One region of the Marinobacter sp. SS13-12 genome, then DNA from elsewhere that is predicted to be linked to it. Evidence: predicted binding sites of a transcription regulator. Region 1 holds the regulator's gene; each other region holds the start of a gene.
The links. The regulator FliA, encoded in region 1, starts transcription of late flagellar genes. The targets are predictions, from matches to a motif close to CTAAAGTTTNNNNNNNNNNNGCCGNTAA.
Positions count from the first base shown of each region.

Region 2: a site for FliA is predicted at 1,226-1,253, ahead of QPL94_RS12790 (methyl-accepting chemotaxis protein). Genes of this name have one in related genera too.
Region 3: a site for FliA is predicted at 1,182-1,209, ahead of QPL94_RS16305 (methyl-accepting chemotaxis protein). Genes of this name have one in related genera too.

Region 1 covers NZ_JASSUA010000001.1:2,224,453-2,226,723, reverse strand. The annotation lists gene cheY (chemotaxis response regulator CheY) at 1-356, opposite strand, end outside; gene QPL94_RS10230 (RNA polymerase sigma factor FliA) at 536-1,267, opposite strand; gene QPL94_RS10225 (MinD/ParA family protein) at 1,297-2,109, opposite strand; gene flhF (flagellar biosynthesis GTPase FlhF) at 2,156-2,271, opposite strand, start outside.
Region 2 covers NZ_JASSUA010000001.1:2,793,710-2,795,980, forward strand. The annotation lists gene QPL94_RS12785 (bifunctional GNAT family N-acetyltransferase/carbon-nitrogen hydrolase family protein) at 1-1,145, opposite strand, end outside; gene QPL94_RS12790 (methyl-accepting chemotaxis protein) at 1,332-2,271, shown strand, end outside.
Region 3 covers NZ_JASSUA010000003.1:83,855-86,125, forward strand. The annotation lists gene QPL94_RS16305 (methyl-accepting chemotaxis protein) at 1-1,048, opposite strand, end outside; gene QPL94_RS16310 (DUF2058 domain-containing protein) at 1,296-1,832, opposite strand; gene dbpA (ATP-dependent RNA helicase DbpA) at 1,936-2,271, shown strand, end outside.

The DNA of each region.
Region 1 (2,271 bases):
ATCTTCTCCTTGAGGACCGCTGCAGTGAACGGCTTGACCACGTAGCCATTCACCCCGGCCTGCGCCGCCGCCACAATCTGATCCCGCTTGGCTTCGGCCGTTACCATGAGCACCGGCAGGGTCTTGAGGTTCTCATCAGCCCTGACTTCCTTGAGCAGGTCCAGCCCGGACATGCCCGGCATGTTCCAGTCGGTAACCAGAAAATCGTATTTTCCACTGCGGAGCATGGGCAGTGCGGTATTGCCATCATCCGCTTCATCGGTGTTGGTAAAGCCAAGATCGCGAAGCAGGTTCTTGATGATCCGTCGCATGGTGGAGAAATCATCCACGATCAGGATTTTCATGTTTTTGTCCAATGGGACCTCCAGTATAAAACGCCCGGAATTCGTTTTTGGCTTCCGGCTCTCAGTCCAGCAAGCCGGCAGATTTACCGCTTATTGTGTTGCCTTTGGCCCGGTTGTAAAGCACCGGTTACCAAAAGGCTACAGTAAAGAATGCTTTGCAACGCTGCACCACGACTGTGACCGGGCAGAGCTCACTGCTTCCAGTCGGAGAGCCGACCCCGCAATCGAAGTGCCGCCTGGCTGTGGATCTGGCTCACCCGGCTTTCGCTGACACCCAGAACTGCGCCAATTTCCTTGAGGTTCAGTTCTTCCTGGTAGTACAGACCAAGCACCAGTTTCTCGCGCTCTGGCAGATCGCCAATGGCCGCGGCCAGGTTCTTCCGGAAGTTGTCCGATGTCAGGCCTTCCAGTGGGTTATCACTGGTCTCTGCTTCGTTTATCGGCAGGTCGCCGGATTCATTGAGCTCATCGAGGCTAAAAAGTCGGCCACTGTTGGCATCGCTCAGTGAGGAGTGGTATTCATCAAGGCTCTGGCCGAGTTCCTCGGCGACTTCCCAGTCCAGGGCTTCACGACCCAAGCGGTCCTCGACGGCCTTGATAGCTTTGGCAATACGGCGGGAGTTTCTGTGCACGGAGCGGGGAACCCAGTCCCCCTTACGGATCTCATCCACCATGGCACCGCGGATCCGGATGCCTGCATAGGTTTCAAAGGTAGCCCCCTTGGTGGAGCTGTAACGTTGGGCCGCTTCCAGCAAACCGATCATACCAGCCTGCATAAGGTCCTCAAGCTGGACCGAAGCCGGCAACCGGGCCATCAGGTGAAGTGCGATTTTCTTGACCAGCGGCGCCTGCTCCTCAACAAGCTGTGAGGGCCCCTGCGTGCCGGTCCGGTGGTAGATTCCAAGTTCTTTCGCCAATGTCATGTATCCGGCTTTTCAGTGAAGGATCAAAATCAGACTTCGACGAGCCGCTCCACAAAAAATTCCAGATGCCCCCGGGGCGATTGTGGTAATGGCCAGTTGTCGACTTTATCCGCCAGGCTCTTGATGGCAAGCGATGCCTTGGCACGGGGATAGGCATCAAGCACAGCGCGCTGGCGTTGAACCGCCTTTTTTACGGCCTCGTCGTAAGGCACTATACCCACATATTGTAGTGCTACATCCAGAAACCGCTCGGTCACTCTGGTCAGTTTTTCAAACAGATGGCGGCCTTCCTGCTCGTTACGCACCTGATTTGCCAGAATGCGGAAGCGGTTAGTGCCGTAATCACGGTTCATCAGTTTGATCAGGGCGTAAGCGTCGGTGATGGAGGTGGGTTCATCGCATACGACCAGCAACAACTCCTGGGAGGCTCGCAGGAAGCTGACCACAGAATCGGAAATACCGGCCGCGGTATCCACAATCAGAACGTCAATCTGGTCGCCCAGTTCGCTGAAGGCATTGATCAGCCCGGCGTGCTCGAGCGAGGACAGCTGGGTCATGCGCTGGGTACCGGAGGAAGCTGGCACAATCCTGATTCCGCCAGGACCGCTGACCAGCACATCGCGCAGGTCGCAGTCACCGGCAATAACATCCTGGATGTTCCGGTTGGCGGTAATCCCCAGCAAAACGTCAATATTGCCAAGACCAAGATCGGCATCAAGCAGCACGACACGCCGCCCTTTCTGCGAAAGGGCGATGCCGAGGTTCACCGCAACGTTACTCTTGCCAACGCCCCCCTTCCCGCCGGAAATCGCAATCACCTGTACCGGATGTGGTTTGCTCATACTGATTCTGATCTCTTGCCACGTTGAACCACAGGCTGTGTTGTTATTAAACAGCGACCGCCTCTTGCTGCTGGAGTTTTTTCAGCCTCTCCACGGCCAGCCGCACCAGCGGAATGGGTTCGGCGTGGTGCAGGTCTTCAGGGATCTTCTGGCCGTCAGTGT
Region 2 (2,271 bases), 570 kb from region 1:
CCGAGTTCCGGAAACTCAATGTCGTAGCAGATCATGATGGCAACGCGGCCGGCATCTGTCTCGAACACCTGGAACTTCTCACCACCTTCGATAACCCAGTCACGCCGCTCATGGGGTGTGATGTGGATTTTTCGCTGCTCATCCACACGACCATCCCGGTGGCAAAGGTAGGACACGTTGTACACCCGGTCGTTTTCCAGCAGTGGCATGGAACCGGTGATGATATTGATGTTGTAGCTGACCGCCATTTCCGACATCTGGTTGCGGAACTGCTCGGTAAAACCGGCCAGGAAACGGATGGCACGGGTCTGGTCCATCTGGTCCGTCAGGCCCATCAATGGAGCGTTGAAGAACTCCGGAAACAGCGCAAAATCGCTTTTGTAATCCGACAGCGCATCGACGAAATACTCGACTTGCTCGAGAACCTCATCCACGGACGTGAATTCACGCATCTGCCACTGCACGGCACCCAGCCGTACCTGGGTTTTCTTGACATTCAGAACCGGCGAGGGTGGGGTGTAGAGAATGTTCCGCCACTCCAGCAGGGTCGCGTAACCCAGTGACTTCTCGTCTTCCGGCAGGTATTTGTGCATCAACCGGGTAACCTGGAAGTCATTGGACAGCTGGAAGCTCAGAATCGGGTCGTAGATGTCCTTACGATCCACCCGCTGGATGTATTCCTCGGGCGAGTCCCGGTCGGAATACTTGTGGTACCCCGGTATCCGACCGCCCGCCAGGATGGCGCGCAGGTTCATCGAGCGGCAGAGCTCCTTGCGGGCTTCGTAAAGCCTGCGCCCAAGGCGATAACCGCGATAATCAGGGTGAATAAACACGTCCAGCCCGTACAGGGAATCGCCCTTGTCGTTATGCCAGAGCTTTTCGTTACGCAGAATCAGGTCGTCGTAGGTGTGGGGATTACTGAAACGCTCATACTTGACGCAGACCGTCAACGCTATGGCGATCAGTTCGCCGGATTCCTCTATGCATATCTGGCCGTCCGGGAACTGCTCAACCAGCGCCTTGATCGTGTCTTCTGGCCAGGCACCGCCGATATCATCGTAAACCCTGTCCATCAGCTTCTGGAGCTGGGGGTAGTCATCAATGGTGAGGTTCCGAAGGTTAAGATGCAGTTCTTCATGGGCCATATACGGCGGCTCCGGTTGGATTCAGGGAAAAATACGCAGACAGGATGCGTTGACTAAAGTTCCTATTTTATCAGATCGCGCTAAAGACTTCGCAGCAAAAGCCGAAAACAAAACTATACAGAACACAGTGTGCGAAGGCGGTAGGCTCGCACTCCCTGTGTAGAATGAATCAAAAGGACCCGGATAATGAACCTGAGTTTCGGCCAGAAGTTGCTCATCGCTTTCGGAATACTGCTTGTACTGGTCATGGGGGCCTTCACCATCAGCGGAAACATGAGGCTGCAGAGCACCACGGACACCTATGTGGATGCGTTGATCGAAGATACAGTGGCCCAGAGTACGTCCAGTATCGCTGATTGGCTCAACACCCGCCTGACCATGACCGAAGCGACCGCAAAGGCACTGGAATCCGTCACTACCGATCAGGAGGCCCGGGTGATACTGGCTGCAGCCACAACCGGGGGTGGGTTTATCGACGTGTATGTCGGCCGGGATGACGGCTATATGCTGATGAAGGACGATGCCTCGGAAGCCACGCTTCCGGATGACTTCGATCCCCGTACCCGCCCCTGGTTCAAGCAGGCGAAACAGACGGGAACTGCCTCCTTCACTGAACCCTACCTGGATGCAGGCACGGGCGGAACCATCATTTCCACCCTGGCGCCGGTGAAGCGCGGCGACTATGAAGGCGTGATCGGTGGCGATATTGCACTGAAAACCATCGAGCAGGCCCTCTCTGCCATTACCCTGGCTGATACCGGCTATGCCGCGCTGATCAGTGATGACGGTACCGTTCTTTTTCACCCGGACCAGAGCCTGGTAGGCAAGGACATCAGCGGGCTGCTGGGGGAAGCACCGCAGCTTGGCGGTGACACCCACCGCTATGAGTCAGACGAAGTCAGCTGGACGGCCAGTTTTCACCCCATTGCCGATGCACGTGGCGTTGACTGGTATCTCGGCACCTTTATCAATGAAGACAAAATCAACGCGCCGGTACAGGCGGCCCGGGTGACCGGGCTGATCATTGCGGTTATTGGTCTGCTGGTATCGCTGGTTGTTCTGCATTTCGGTATACGTGTACTGATGGCCCCGGTCAGAAAGCTGAATCGCGCCATGTCGTCCATCG
Region 3 (2,271 bases), on a different contig from region 1:
TGTTGGACGCGCCGGCCTCTATGCTCCTGACCAGTTCCCGCAGACTCGTGACCATAGTAGCGAGGGCTGCCATCAGGCGACCGATTTCATTGGTTCCGGTAGCTTTTATATCGACGGTCAGATTGCCGGACGCAACTTCTGAGGCTGCTGCAACGGCCTGATTGATGGGGGCGACGATGGCGCGGGTAATCATATAGGCCATCAATATGCCAAGGGCCAGAGCGATACCGGTGGCACCGATGATCAGTCCGGATGCCTGCTGACGCTCGGCTTCCATTTTTTCTGACTGACGTGTTCGCAGCCGGTCTGCCGATGCGATCGCACTTCTGGCAGTACTTACCATTTCCTCCGATAGGCGGTTCCCGGACTCGGTCAGTGTCACTACCGTCTGGAAACTGTTGACGTAAGTGGTCCGTGCCTGGTTGATCCCGGCCTTTTCTTCATCACTGATGCTGGCGGATTTCAGTGGGGCCTGTATTCTTTTTGCGTCGTCAAGGTAGGCCTTGACGCTGGCTTCGTCGCTCTCGATGAGAAACTTTCGCTCTGACCGACGCATGTCTTCAAACATTGCTGAAGCAAAAAACAGGGAGCTATGAGCCTTCAGGGAAGAACCGAAGATGCGTGCGGCGGTCTCCAGGCGTCCCAGAGCCTCTTCCCGTTCACTGATGTTTGCCTCGACGTCTCCCATTAATCGCTGATACTGCTTCACGTCGGACTGGATGCGCTCCAGGATGTCGAGGTCCTCGGTCATGCCCAGTAGCGGTTTGATGTCATTGGTCAATTCGAGAACACGGTCACCCTGGGCCTGGGTTTTCGTGACAGCCTCAGTTTCGCCTGTCAGAAGAAAGTTCTTTTCCTCTACGCGTGCTTCTGTAAGACCGGTATTCACCTGCCCGAGCATCGCTACGATATTTGACCTCTGGCTGAAGCTGTCCAGAGCCTGATCACCAACGACCCCCACCAAAATGGTCAGTAACAGTAAGATGGTAAAACCGCCGGCCAATCTGGCGCGGATGGTCATGTTGGTGAACAGTTCTGGAAAGTGCATTGTTAGTATTCTCTGGAGGATAGGGTTGACCGACCCCACCTTTTGATCCATGCGCTCGAGTCAAAGGCCGCGATGCGTTCCTGATACGCAGTGAAGACCAAAGGTGGATGTTATTTGATATATATTAAGTCGGTTTACGGCCCTATATTCCAGAACTTTACAGTTACAGATGATTACTGCGTGTTTTTGACCTGATACGGAATTGCGAGGCGCAGGGAAAGAACGCTATCAGAATGAGGTTGATTGTTTACCACATCAGATCATCCGGGATCTCATAGCCCGCATAGGGGTCATCGTCGCCGGCGTCGTCTTTCTTGCGGTCATGAAGCACGACTACGGCACGCTCATCCCGCTCCATGATTTTCCGCGCCACCCCTTCCGCGACAATCTCATAGGCATCGTTCACAAACACGATGGCCAGCCGGCCCCGTGACAGCTGGTCAACCATGGTGTCGTCCACAAAGATCTTCTTGATCTTCTTGTCGTGTACGAACTGGTAGGAAGTTTCCCCCCTGGACCGGTCGAGACGGTTGGTTTCCACCAGTTGCCGGATCTGGGCCTGGATGGCCTTTTTTTCGGCTTCTTTCTGGCGCTGGAGGTTCAGTTGCCGGTCCCGCTCCGCCTTTTCTTCCCTTGCCTGGCGGGCGCGGATCTCGGCTTCATTGACCTCAACGGACCCCTTGGGTTGCTGCTTGCGCTTCTTGTGTTTCTCATTGCGGATGGCCTTGGCCTTTTTCTCATCGGCCAGGCCGGCTTTCAACAGCTGATCCTGTAGTGATGGCATTCAATGCTCCGTGACGGTTTGCTATTTCTGATAAACTGCATCCAGTATACGCCCGGAACGCTCCCGGTCGAACCCACCCTCTATCGCTATTCCAGGAATTTTTATGCCGTCATTCAGTGAGCTGGGTCTTTCCCGACCAATGCTCGAAAATCTGTCGAGACTAGGTTTTGAGAGCCCGACCCCCATTCAGATCGGCGCCTTGCCTCCTGCGCTTAAGGGCAACGACCTGATTGCCATGGCTCAGACCGGCAGTGGCAAGACGGCTGCTTTCGGGATTCCGCTGGTGGAGAAGCTGAACCCACGCAGGTTTGTGGTTCAGGGGCTGGTCCTTTGCCCGACGCGGGAGTTGGCAGATCAGGTAGCCAAATCCCTCCGGGAGCTGGCGGTGGCGCGGGATAACGTGAAAATCCTCTCCTTGTGCGGCGGTGTTTCCATTGGG